Regions from separate parts of the Marinobacterium sp. MBR-109 genome, predicted to be linked through region 1. Evidence: predicted binding sites of a transcription regulator. Region 1 holds the regulator's gene; each other region holds the start of a gene.
What was found. Region 1 encodes FNR, which switches genes on or off when oxygen is low (the NO sensors DNR and NnrR bind a similar motif). Its sites were predicted from a motif close to TTGATNTANATCAA; they were not measured.

Region 1 (4,410 bases):
CGTTGCCTCTGTGTACAACCAGTTCGCTGCCGGCCTTGGGGCTGACGCAAACCCAGTCGATGCCTTCGGGCAGAGGGCAGGTACCGTTGGTTTCGATGGCAATTTCAAAACCCTCGCCATGCAGGGCGTCAATCAGATCTGAATCAAGCTGCAGGGCGGGCTCTCCCCCGGTGCAGACAACGTAAGGCTTGCCGCCGGCGGCTTGCGGCCAGAACGAGCGAACCCGCTGTGCAAGCTCGGCCGCGCTGGCAAACTTGCCGCCATTTTGTCCATCGACGCCGACAAAGTCCGTGTCGCAGAAGTCACAAATCGCTTTTGATCGATCCTGCTCCCGGCCGGACCAGAGGTTACAACCGGCAAAGCGGCAGAATACCGCTGCCCGTCCTGCTTGAGCACCCTCTCCCTGCAGCGTATAGAAGATCTCCTTAACGCTGTACATGCTCGCCCCCAAACGCCTCGATCAGCTCAGGCAGCAGGCGTGCATATTCCAGCCCCATGCGAGCCAGTTCGGTATCACGGGCGGCGAGCGCTTCCTCAGGCGTGTCCGCCTCGAGCTGGTCACGGTATTCGTCACACAGACGCAGGCGGTGCAGGCTCAGGTCTTCATGCAGGACCAGCCGGATCTGCTGCTGCCATTCCAGCGCCAGCCGCTTGACCAGCATTCCGGTACCAATATGTGCTGCAATCTCGTCACACAGCAGCTCCTGGCCCTTGACGCTGATTTTACTGCCTTCGGTCATCGGGTCACGCAGCTCGCACTCATCTTCCAGTGCCCAGCCCTGCGGCATGGCTTCACCCTGGACCCAGGTCGTCATGACCTTGTCTGCCTGCACCTGAGTCTGTACCAGTTGTACCTTAAGTGATCCCAGCGCCTGGCGCAGCTGATTGAGCAGGTCTTCTGCCCGCTTGTGCGAAGAGGCATCCACCAGCAGCCAGCCCTGTTGTGGCATCAGCAGGGCGTGGGTACGGCGACGGCGGGTAAAGCTGCGTGGGAGCAGGTCCAGGATGACTTCATCCTTGAGCTGCAGCTTCTCCTTGCGATAGACCTTTCGGCTTTGTTCCGCCTCAATCAGGGCGACACGTTCGTCCAGTGCCTCGCGCACTACACTGCCGGGCAGAATGCGCTCTTCCTGCAGCAGGTTGATCAGCATGAAGCCGTTGCTGCTGAATACCAGCATCTCATCAGCTTCACTGACCGGCGCACTCCAGCCACTGCGACTCAGTTCCTGGCTGCCACAGGGGGTGAATGGATGTTCTGACAGGGCTTCGCTCAGGTGCTCGGGGGTAAACCCCGGGGTGGGCTCAAAGCGATAGACAATAGCGTTACGGAACCAGAGCATGCAATCTCCAGGGATGCAAAAGGGGGATGAATTATAACAGTGTGCACCAGGCAGGCGTACCCGGTGCATGAGATGGAGGGCTCAGCAGCCTTCGTAGGCGAGCAGTGAGTAGACGGGAATGCCCAGCTCCTGAATGCGGGTGGAACCCTGTAGATCCGGCAGGTCGATCAGGGCGGCTGCCTCGGTAACCTCGGCGCCGAGCTTCTTGATCAGGGTGCAGGCGGCCAGGATGGTGCCGCCAGTGGCGATCAGGTCATCGAACAGCAGTACACGGTCACCGGAGGCAACTGAGTCGATCTGCATTTCAACCGCCGCGGTACCATATTCCAGAGTGTACTCCTGATGGATGGTTTCGCCGGGCAGCTTGCCCTTTTTGCGTACCAGTACCAGCGGCAGGTTGAGCTGGTGCGCCAGAATCGCCCCAAACAGGAAGCCACGGGCGTCAATACAGGCGATATGGGTGATATCGCTGTCGATATAACGCTGGATAAACGCATCCGACACCATCCGCATCGCTTTGGGGTCTTTGAAAATGGGAGTTACATCGCGAAAAATTACGCCGGGTTCGGGCCAGTCCTGCAGTGAACGGATGACGGACTTCACATAAAACTCATCATAGGACATAAATATCTCCCGGTTAGGCGCTCAATTGACATAACTCAATGCTGCGAGGGCGAATTAAGGGTGTAATGGCTTCGTTGGGTTACACATTGAGATGGCTACTTCATTGTGCAACTTGAGGCGCGGCTTCGAAAGGAGCGGCGCCTTTTTTATGGGTGTAAAACCCAAACCGGATTGTAAACGGCCGGCCAGACGGATCCGGATACTCCTTTACCTGTCATGGCATCAACTGGTCTGGTTTTCCTGTGGCTGAGAGCAGTCGTTCTGGCGTGCTTCACCGGACAGGCGATACATCTCGTCCAGGTTGGTCAGTTCCACTTCCTTGCCGTCTACCTGCATCAGCTCCATTTTCTGAAAGCGAGTGAAGATGCGGCTGACGGTTTCTACAGCCAGACCCAGGTAATTACCAATTTCGTTGCGTGACATGGAAAGGCGGAAGTTGGATGCCGAATAGCCGCGTGCCTTGAAACGCTGTGACAGTTTGAGCAGGAAGGTTGCGACACGCTGTTCCGCATTCTTTTTTGACAACAGCAGCATCATCTGTTGATCATCTCGCAGCTCCTTGCTCATGCTGCGCAGCATCTGCCGGCGCAGCTCAGGCAGCTGTCCTGACAATTCGTCCAGACGCTCGAACGGAATTTCACAGACGGTCGTTGTTTCAAGCACCTTGGCAGACATGGGGTAATTATCGGCATCAAAACCGCTCAGGCCGACCAGCTCCCCCGGGAAGTAGAAGCCGGTAATCTGCTCTTCACCCTCATTGGTGAGGGTGTAGCTCTTGATTGTGCCGGCCCGGATGGCGTATACGGAGCTGAAGGGCTCGCCCTGATGAAACAGGTGCTCACCTTTCTTGAGCGGGCGGCTTTTCTCTATGATGTCATCGAGCCGGTCGATCTCGGTCAGGTCAAGCGACACGGGAAGACAGAGCGGGCTCAGGCTGCAGGTCTTGCAATGAACCTGCTGCAGGCTGTGAAGCTTTCCTTGAGATTTCCAGTCGGCCATGGGGTCATCCTTATCGTTGGGTTCGTCACACTGCGAGGGCTTTCCCGCATTATGTAACATTTACCCCAGAGGGTGAAGCACCAGGCCCGGTTAACGGGCCTCGACTTTAGATGATACGCGAGAAGCTGCGTGTGGCTTCGTGCTTGGGAATATAAGCGTCGAATGCCATACAGATGCGCCTGATCAGCAGGCGACCTGCCGCCGTCACCCGGATAGACTCAGCGGACAACTCGATCAGGCCATCGGCACTGAACTGTTGCAGCTCTGTCTGCTCGGCACTGAAGTAAGCGTCAAACTGGATATCAAAGCGCTGTTCAACGGCTGCTATATCCAGCTCAAACTGGCAGATCAATTCCGTAATGACCGCGCGGCGAATATGGTCATCACGGCTCAGTGTCACGCCGCGTTTTACGGCATGCTGTTGCTGAGCGACTGCCTGACTGTAGGCGGCGATATCATGTTCGTTCTGATAGTAAACATCGCCAATCTGACTGATGGCCGAAACGCCCATGGCGACCAGATCGCAATCGGAGTGGGTGGTGTAACCCTGAAAGTTGCGGTGCAGCTTGCCTTCGGCCTGAGCGATGGCAAGCTCATCATCGGGCTTGGCGAAATGGTCCATGCCGATGTAAACATAACCGGCTTCAAGCAGACGGTTGATGCTGTTTTGCAGGATATTGAGCTTGGCCTCGGGGCTGGGCAGATCTTCCGCTCGAATATGTTTCTGTGAGCGGAAACGATCCGGAAGATGTGCATAGTTGAACACCGACAGACGGTCGGGGCTCATGGCAATGACAGTGTCGAGCGTATTGGCAAAGCTCTCCTCGCTCTGATGCGGCAGGCCGTATATCAGGTCCATGTTGATCGACTTGAAACCCAGTTCACGCGAGCGCTGCAGTACTCGGGCGGTCATCTCGGTAGGCTGGACGCGGTTGACCGCTTCCTGTACCCGAGCATCCACATCCTGAACGCCCAGACTGATACGGTTGAAGCCGATCTCACGCAGAACGGCCAGGGTTTGGTCACTGGCTTCTCGCGGGTCGATTTCGATCGAGTAATCGCCTCTGTCATCATCACGCAAGTTGAAGTTGCTGCGCAATGCCTGCATCAGTTCACGCATCTGGTCATCGCTTATAAACGTGGGGGTGCCACCACCCCAGTGCAGCTGATTGACCTGTCGGTCGCCTCGGTACCATTGGGACAGTCTGGCCATTTCGCGATAGACGGTTTCAAGGTAGGGCTGAGCCTTCTTGCGGTTACGGGTAATGACCTTGTTACAGGCGCAGTAGTAACAGACGTGGGCACAAAAGGGGATATGCACATAAAGTGACAGCGGCGCGTCCGGGTCAGCCGTGGAGCGACCGGTTTCGATCAGCTGTTCCGGGCTCAGGCCGGAGTCGAACTGGATTGCCGTCGGGTACGAGGTATAGCGTGGGCCGGACAGATC
Region 2 (4,410 bases), on a different contig from region 1:
ATGCGTCATTGCTGAGCCAGAATCCGCGGCTTGGACTGACCTACCGACAGCTACGAAACATGGATGAAGAGCAGCAACAGGCGCTGCAGCAAAGTGCCCGCATATTTCTGATGTCACTCGATCAGACAGACTAGCGCAGCAGCACCCCAAGAGAGCCTTCCGGCAGTTCGGACAACGGCATGCGACGGAAGGTTTTCAATTGGCTTTGACGCAGTTTTTCCACCGCCTCAAGTGGCAGGCGGTCTGTCAGACGCAGGTAGCGATCCACCATCTTGAGGCGTTCGTCTCGCTTGGCTTCCTGATCTCGCGCGGCTTCAAGGAACATCTGTGCCAGATTAAGCAGGGCCGGCACATTGCCGGGATCATATTCGATGGCAAGACCAAAATAGCGAATCGCCTGAGAGCCCTTGCCGGCCAGGTAGTGTTTGACCCCAAGCCGATTGACCTTGTCGCTCATATCCGGATCGCGACGTACCTGGCGCGGTGCCTCTCTGGCCGAATCGTGCTCTGGTTCCGGCTCCAATACCGGCACCGGGTCGCCCGACAGGCTTAAGCGTTCTCGCTCAAGCTGCAAGGGCTGGCTGAGGGCAGCGTTGCGGCGCTGGGCTTCTTCACTCAAGCGCCGGGCCTCATCCTGCTCTCCCATGTCTTCGCTGGCCTGAGCTCGCAACAGCGCTGTTCTGACCTTCAGAGCCGGGTCCTTGGAAAAGTTGTATTCGGCATTGTTCAAAATAGCGTCCAGATCATTGCGCAGCTCAATCTGGCGACGCGAATCTGCACTTTTCATTTCGAGCCGTCTGATGTTCGCCAGCCGCAGGTAGGGTTCCGGTGAGCGGTAGCAGCTGCGCCGACCCAGCACAATCGACTTGCGGTAAGCACCCTCGGCAAGCTCAAGCACACGGGTCTGGGTCGCAACCCGGCCCAGCTCCATCTGCCGAGGAATACCCAGAGGAGCCTTGGCGGTCGCCACCTTGAGCGTCTCCCGCGCCTGCTCCATGTCACCACTTTTCTCATGCACTTGAGCACGCAGGTCATACGCCGCGATCAGCAACGGGTAATTCTCAATCAGACTGTCAAGCAGATCTCCGGCCTCATTCAGGCGCTGCATCCCGATCAATGCCTGCGCCATGCACAGACCCGTGTCCTTGTCCGGGTCCTGCCAGAAGATGGGCTCAAGTACCTCATAGGCCTCATCAGCGCGACCCAACTGAATCAACAGGATGGCCTTGATGCGACGTGCATAGTCGATGTTGGGATCGTGACGGGGAATGTCATCGCAGGCCAATACTGCACCTTCAAGGTCGCCCACTTCTACCGACTGCTCCACTGGCCTCAGTACCTGCTTGCGCAGCACCAGCTGATCGAGACGATTCTTGAGTTCATCAATGGAAAAAGGGCGCGTGAGCAGGTCATCAGGTCGGCTGTCGATGGCGTGCAGCACCACTTCCTGGGACGCATCGCTGGTCATGAAGATCCAGCCGGCCGTGGGGCGGATATAGCCGCGGAAACGAGCCTCCTCCAGCAACTGCATGCCGGTCACTGCATCGCTGCTGTTGTGGCCGAGCAGGATGATATCGAACTGCTCCTCCTCGATCAGCTGCAGCACCTTCTCGTTTACAGTGGCCGCCTTCAGGTTTTTTACACCGAGCTCACGCAGCATGTAGTAGATCGTAGAGCGCAGGTTGCCGCTGCTGTCGATCAGCAAAACATTCTTGTCGGAGTAATCTACCTTGCGTGAAGCCACCTTGGCCTGTCCACCCTATGCCGAACTCTGTGTACCGACACACGAGGGCCGGCAATCAGCAACGAGTATACAGGGCCAGGGCAAAGGCAAGAAGTATTCACGCAAACAGGAGGGGGATAAAAAAAACACCGAGCGTTGGGTGAGAACACTCGGTGCAGAAGACAGTTCTATGCTGTGGGGACACTATAATGAACCTGATGATGGGGTGGCATGACATCGATCAATAGTTGGGTTAACCGTATGATAAAGACGGTATTAAGACCAAGGCCTAAGCCTCTCATACCACCTTTTCCTCTAGAATGTTGACAGTAGAGGAGTATGCTAAGGCCATGACAACAGCATTTATCACCCACAAGGACTGCATGCTGCACAATATGGGACCGGAACATCCGGAGAGCCCCGTGCGGCTGGTTGCCATTAACAAGGTGCTGCAACGCACCGGGCTGCTCGATCAACTCGATCAGCTGACCGCCGTTGAGGTAACCGAAGAGCAGATATTGCTCGCACACCACCGCCTGCATCAGAAGCGACTGGAAATGAAAGTGCCGGACTCGGGCGTGGTCTATACCGATGACGATACCGCCCTGTGTCCGGACTCCCTGAAAGCGGCAAGTCTGGCTGCTGGAGGCGTGATCCTCGCAACCAACCGCGTACTCAGCGGCAAGGCCGAAAACGCTTTTTGTGCAGTCCGCCCACCCGGCCACCACGCCGAATATAATCTGGCGATGGGCTTCTGCCTTTACAACAACGTTGCCATCGGCGCCGCCCATGCACTGCAGCAGCCGGGCATAGAGCGGGTGGCCATTCTCGACTTCGACGTACACCACTGCAACGGCACCGTCGACATCTTCAAGGATCGCCCGGAAGTGCTGGTCTGTTCGACGTTCCAGCACCCCTACTACCCGGAGCGCTATCACGAAATCGATCGACCCAACATTATCAACTGCCCAATACCGGCTCACAGCGATCCGAGCCTGTTTCATGATGCCATTGAAAAGTGCTGGCTGCCGGCACTGGAGGCGCACAAGCCCGACATGATCTTCATTTCGGCAGGCTTTGATGCCCACAAGGAAGACCCGATGGCAGACTTGAATCTGGATGAAGAGGATTACCGTTGGGTCACTCAGAAGATCAAGGCATTTGCCGACCGCCACTGTCAGGGCCGAATCGTGTCTGTACTTGAGGGTGGATATAACCCGGTGCCGCTGGCCTTCAGTGTACAGGCACACCTGGAAGTACTGGCCGGATTTTCAGAAGGCTGACACCAGACGCGACACTCGCACCAAACGAAAAAGGCTGCCGATGGGCAGCCTTTTTTGTACTCACTTATCGGTTTTAACCGACAAACTTGATCATCACACCTGCCGCGACCGCCGAACCGATAACACCGGCCACGTTCGGCCCCATTGCGTGCATCAGCAGGAAGTTCTGCGGGTTGGCTTCGAGGCCAAGCTTGTTGGAAACACGCGCCGCCATCGGTACTGCCGAAACACCTGCTGAACCGATCAGCGGGTTGATGGCGTTGCCACCCTGCAGCTTGTTCATCAACTTGGCCATCAATACACCCGCTGCGGTACCGATACCGAAGGCAACAATACCCAGCACCAGAATACCCAGCGTCTGCACATCCAGGAATTTGTCAGCCGACAGTTTGGAACCGACAGACAGACCGAGGAAGATGGTGACGATGTTAATCAGTGCATTCTGGGCGGTATCACTCAGACGATCCACCACACCGCACTCACGCATCAGGTTACCGAAGCAGAACATCCCCAGCAGCGGTGCCGCATCCGGCAGCAGCAAGGCAACCAGGACAAGCAGCAGAATCGGAAACAGAATTTTCTCTGTCTTCGATACATGACGCAGCTGGCTCATGCTGATCTTGCGCTCGGCCTCGGTAGTGAGTGCACGCATGATCGGCGGCTGAATCATCGGTACCAGCGCCATATAGGAGTAAGCCGCCACTGCAATCGCACCCAGCAGATGCGGAGACAGCAGACTGGCAACATAGATTGCCGTGGGGCCATCCGCGCCACCAATGATACCGATGGCGGCCGCATCCTGAATGCTGAAGTCCATGATACCGAATGCGCTCAGTGCTACAGCACCCAGTACGGTCGCAAAGATACCAAACTGCGCAGCGGCACCCAGGAACAGCGTCCGCGGGTTGGCCAGCAGCGGACCGAAGTCGGTCATTGCCCCCACACCCATGAAGATCAGCAGCGGTGCTGCACCTGAGGCGATTGCAATGGTGTAGAAGTTGTACAGCATGCCGTTGTTATAGCCCGCATCCAGTGCAACCAGGCTCGCAGCCGCATGGGTACTGGCATTGGAAGAGTGATACGCCTCAGTAATCGCATGGGGATCACTCGCTGCCACACCCAGAATGGATGCCAGCTCGTTCAGAACCTGCGGTTTGGCAAAATGAATTGCATTTTCAACCGCAGAGAATGCCATACCGGCTTCGGGAATATTCGCCAGAATACCGCCGAAACCGATCGGAACCAGCAAGAGCGGCTCAAAATTCTTGCGAATCGCAAGAAAGAGCAGCCCCAGGCCAACCACAATCATTGTCAGCTGACCGACGGAGATATTGTATATCCCCGAGGCCTGCCAAAGTTCGAGTAGGTTTTCCATGCCTCTGCCCCTCAGGTCAGTGTCAGCAG
Region 3 (4,410 bases), on a different contig from region 1:
CGCAAGGCGAACTGGTGACGCTCATCCAGTGCCACGGACTGGCACTCAAGCTGATGTGAGTCCAGTACCCGGTTGTCTTCATCGCGCACCTTGAAAAGAGTGGTGTCACCCAGCAGGTTTTCCACTTTCAGGTGAAACAAGCAGTGCAAATCGTCCGCACGCAGGGCATACAGGCCGCACTTGAGGCTGGAAGAACCGCCGTTAACGGTCAGAATGGTATCCATGCTTTTAGGCTCCCATGCGTGGATGCTTGACCATGTACGAAGCCAGTGCACAGGACGCCAGACGGCCCAGTGTGCCTTCGGCGCGGCTGGTGAGAATGATCGGTACCTTGGCCCCTACGGCCAGGCCGGCTGACTTGGCATCGGCCAGATAGATCAACTGTTTGGCGATCATGTTGGCGGCCTCAAGGTCGGGTGCCAGCAGGATATCGGCGTCACCGGAGACGGGTGAGTTGATATGCTTGTCGATCGCCGCCTGCAGCGAAATGGCGTTATCGAACGCCAGCGGGCCATCAATGATACCGCCGGTGATCTGGCCTCGGTCAGCCATCTTGCACAGGGCGGCAGCATCGAGGGTGCTCTGCATGGTCGGCTTTACCTTTTCAACCGCAGCCAGAATCGCGACCTTGGGTGATTCATTCCCCAGAGACTGACAGAAATCGATCGCGTTCTGCACGATATCCCGTTTGGCGATCAGGTCCGGGGCCACATTGATCGCGGCGTCGGTAATTACCAGTGGCTTGTGGTAGTTGGGCACATCAAACACGAATACATGGCTCAGACGCCGCTCGGTGCGGATGCCTTTGGTTTTATGAATCACGGCACTGAGCAGTTCAGAGGTGCCGAGGCTCCCTTTCATCAGCGCGACTGCCTTGGCTTCACGAATCAGTGTACAGGCGCACTCGGCGGCCATGTGGCTGTGTTCGGTGCTGATGATTGTGTAGGGTGACAGATCGATGCCTTCAATTTCGGCTGCGGCACGAATCTTGTGTTCCGGGCCGACCAGCAGTGGCTCGATCAAACCCTGCTCAGCCGCTTCGATGGCGCCCAGCAGACTGTTGTGGTCGACCGGATGGACCACGGCGGTGCGGATCGGACCGGACTTGCGCGCCTGTTCAATAAAGAACTCCAGCTGGTTGTGCATGGGTGGCGTTTCGGTTGAGATCGGGGTATTGGGGGCGTCAGCTGATATCGACATGGGGGTATCCTTCCTGAGAATGCTGATGGCTAGGGTATAACCCTATAATGAACCCATTATGACGCAGTGCAACATAAAGCGGTCGGGCTCGCGGCAAATTTGATCCGAGACAAAATTCGAAGGCAGCCGAGCGTGTGGCCCGGCCACCGGGCCTCAGGTGTTCACCGGGGTTTTCAGGGTGTCCTGATACGGAGGCCAACCCATCGGCTTGCCACCGAGCAGGTGAAGGTGGATGTGGTAGACTGTTTGCCCACCGTGAGTGTTGCAGTTGAACACCGTGCGGTAGCCATCCTGATCAAAGCCCTGTTGCTGTGCAATTTTGCTGGCGGCCTGAATCATATGCCCCACTACCTCGCGGTCGCCGTCGGCAATGTCATTCAGGGTTGCGATATGCTTGCGCGGAATAATCAGGCAGTGAAAGGGTGCCTGTGGGTTGATGTCGCGAAAGGCGATGACCTGGTCATCTTCGTACACCCGCTCAGCCGGGATTTCACCTTCCAGAATTTTGCAGAACAGACAATCCATAACCTTCTCTCGACTCATTTGATGCATGTCGAAGCAGTATAGCGACCCCAGTCAGATCGCCTCAACCTTTTGCTCCCGTGGCGGGCAGGCATACTGCTTGGCAACGGTACCGTCCGGCAGTACGGATTCAAGCTGTACATCGAATCCCCACAGACGGTGCACATGGCGCAATACCTCTTCAGTGGACTGGCCCAATGGCTGACTGTTGTGCATGTAGTGGCGCAGAGTCAGCGCGCGATCACCACGTACGTTGACATTCCAGACCTGAATGTTGGGCTCACGGTTGCCCAGGTTGTATTGGGCCGAGAGAGACTCACGCAGCTGACGGTAGCCACGCTCATTATGAATGGCATCGACTTTCAGCACCGGGCGATTGCTGTCATCCATGATCGAAAACAGCTTCAGTTCCCGCATCAGCCGGGGCGACAGGTACTGCAAAATGAAGCTTTCATCCTTGAAGTTACGCATGGCATGATCCAGCGTTTGCTTCCAGTCACTGCCGGCAATATCCGGAAACCATTCCCGATCTTCATCGGTGGGTTGTTCACAGATGCGGCGAATGTCCTGCATCATGTTGTAGCCGAGGGTATAGGGGTTGATGCCGCTGAAGTAGGGACTGTCAAACGGAGGCTGATAGACCACGCTGGAATGGGAGTGGAGAAACTCCATCATGAAACCATCGGTGACCAGTCCCTCGTCATACAACTGATGCAGCAACGTATAGTGCCAGAAGCAGGCCCAGCCTTCGTTCATCACCTGAGTCTGTTTCTGCGGGTAGAAGTACTGCGCTACCTTGCGCACGATGCGGACGATCTCCCGCTGCCAGGGTTCCAGCAGGGGTGCGTTTTTCTCGATGAAGTACAGAATGTTCTCTTCCGGATCTGCCGGAAAGCGAGGGTGTTTGCGATCATCACTGTCCGCCTTGCGGGGTACGGTGGTGTTCCACAGATCGTTCAGATGACGCTGTATGTATTCTTCCCTGTCCTGCTGGCGCTCACGCTCCTCGGCCGCCGTAAGGGGTCGAGGCCGCTTGTAACGATTGACGCCGTAGTTCATCAACGCGTGGCAGGAGTCCAGCAGCTGTTCTACCTCTTCAACGCCATGTTTCTCTTCGCAGTGGCGGATGTAGTTCTTGGCGAACAGCAGGTAGTCGATGATGGCGCTGGCATCTGTCCAGGTTCGGAACAGGTAGTTGCCCTTGAAAAAGGAGTTGTGACCATAGCAGGCGTGAGCGATCACCAGGGCCTGCATGGTGATGGTGTTTTCCTCCATCAGATACGCGATGCAGGGGTTGGAGTTGATCACGATTTCATAGGCCAGCCCCATGCGGCCACGGGTATAGTTCTGCTCGGTCTCGACAAACTGCTTGCCGAAGGACCAATGGTTATAGTTTAGCGGCATGCCGACAGAGGAGTAGGCGTCCATCATCTGCTCCGAGGTGATGACCTCGATCTGGTTGGGATAGGTATCCAGACCGAAATCCTGCGCGACCCGAGCGATTTCACGGTCATAGGCCTCTATCAGCTCGAAGGTCCAGTCGGATCCGGTCGAGATTGGCTGGCGTTTTTTACGACTCATGGACAGCCCCCTCGGTACGCTTCTCGAACAGGCGGCGGAAGACCGGGTAGATCTCGCCGGCTTCAGTGATCTGCTGCATGGCAAACTGCTCCTTGAACGCCTCACGTACCTGCTCATATTCGTGCCAGAGATTCTGGTGCGGGCCGGTGGTGATCTCCACATAGGCGTAATACTGGGTTTTGGGCAGAATGCGGTCGATCAGGATCTTGCTGCAAGTGGTGGAGTCACCATCCCAGTTGTCGCCGTCCGACGCCTGAGCGATATAGATGTTCCAGTCGGCAGGTGGATAGCGCTTGTCGATGATATCGGCGGTCATTGCCAATGCGCTGGATACGATAGTACCGCCGGTCTCGCGGGAGTAGAAGAATTCCTGCTCATCCACCTCCTTGGCGTGAGTATGGTGGCGCACAAACACGACTTCGATCTGCTTGTAGTTTCGGTTCAGGAACAGGTACAGCAGGATGAAGAAGCGTTTGGCTATATCCTTCACGCTTTGCGTCATGGAGCCGGATACGTCCATGATGCAGAACATGACCGCCTTGCTGGAAGGCAAGGGCACTCGCACGAGATTGGTGTAGCGCAGGTCAAAGTCATCCAGAAACGGCAGCTTGCGCGAGCCTTTTTCCAGCTCGGCTATCTGTGCCCTCAGCGCGGTTATCTTGTCGGTTTTTTCAACCGAAGGCGGGGTGTCTTCCAGCGCCCAGAGTTCCTTGCGCAGGGCGCGAATCTGCCGTCGTACGTTCTTGTCGGTCAGCGCGATGCGGCGGGCATGTGCGGCCCGCAACGAGCGCACAATATGCAGCTTCTCTGGTGAGCCACTGCTGGTAAAGCCGGCACGACGGGTTTCAAACGAGGTTGCATCCTTGAGCTGTTTGCGCACCATCCAGGGCAGCTCAAGATCTTCAAACATGAAGTCGAGGAACTCTTCCTGGCTGATGGTGAAGGTAAAGTCATCCTCGCCTTCACCCTGATTGCTGGCCTTTCCCTGACCGGCGCCACCGCCGCCACCGCTCTCGGGGCGCTTGAACTCGTCACCCTCGACAAACTCCTTGTTGCCGGGAAATATCTTGTGGCGCAGCCCGCCCTCGCCGTGGTGGAAGATCGGCT

Region 2: ABIE60_RS15820 (histone deacetylase family protein) is a predicted target of FNR. The motif match lies at 1,955-1,968, and genes of this name have one in related genera.
Region 3: ABIE60_RS01790 (bifunctional enoyl-CoA hydratase/phosphate acetyltransferase) is a predicted target of FNR. The motif match lies at 1,300-1,313, and genes of this name have one in related genera.

What each region holds. Positions count from the first base shown of each region.
Region 1 is NZ_JBEPPZ010000004.1:134,420-138,829, reverse strand. It holds gene queE (7-carboxy-7-deazaguanine synthase) at 1-439, opposite strand, end outside; gene ABIE60_RS07240 (recombination-associated protein RdgC) at 426-1,340, opposite strand; gene ABIE60_RS07235 (adenine phosphoribosyltransferase) at 1,422-1,964, opposite strand; gene fnr (fumarate/nitrate reduction transcriptional regulator Fnr) at 2,187-2,963, opposite strand; gene hemN (oxygen-independent coproporphyrinogen III oxidase) at 3,070-4,410, opposite strand, start outside.
Region 2 is NZ_JBEPPZ010000016.1:12,234-16,643, forward strand. It holds gene ABIE60_RS15810 (cryptochrome/photolyase family protein) at 1-134, shown strand, start outside; gene ABIE60_RS15815 (response regulator) at 131-1,744, opposite strand; gene ABIE60_RS15820 (histone deacetylase family protein) at 2,074-3,006, shown strand; gene ABIE60_RS15825 (sodium ion-translocating decarboxylase subunit beta) at 3,080-4,381, opposite strand; gene oadA (sodium-extruding oxaloacetate decarboxylase subunit alpha) at 4,393-4,410, opposite strand, start outside.
Region 3 is NZ_JBEPPZ010000001.1:368,360-372,769, reverse strand. It holds gene ABIE60_RS01795 (acetate/propionate family kinase) at 1-224, opposite strand, end outside; gene ABIE60_RS01790 (bifunctional enoyl-CoA hydratase/phosphate acetyltransferase) at 229-1,200, opposite strand; gene ABIE60_RS01785 (histidine triad nucleotide-binding protein) at 1,354-1,725, opposite strand; gene ABIE60_RS01780 (SpoVR family protein) at 1,777-3,303, opposite strand; gene ABIE60_RS01775 (YeaH/YhbH family protein) at 3,293-4,410, opposite strand, start outside.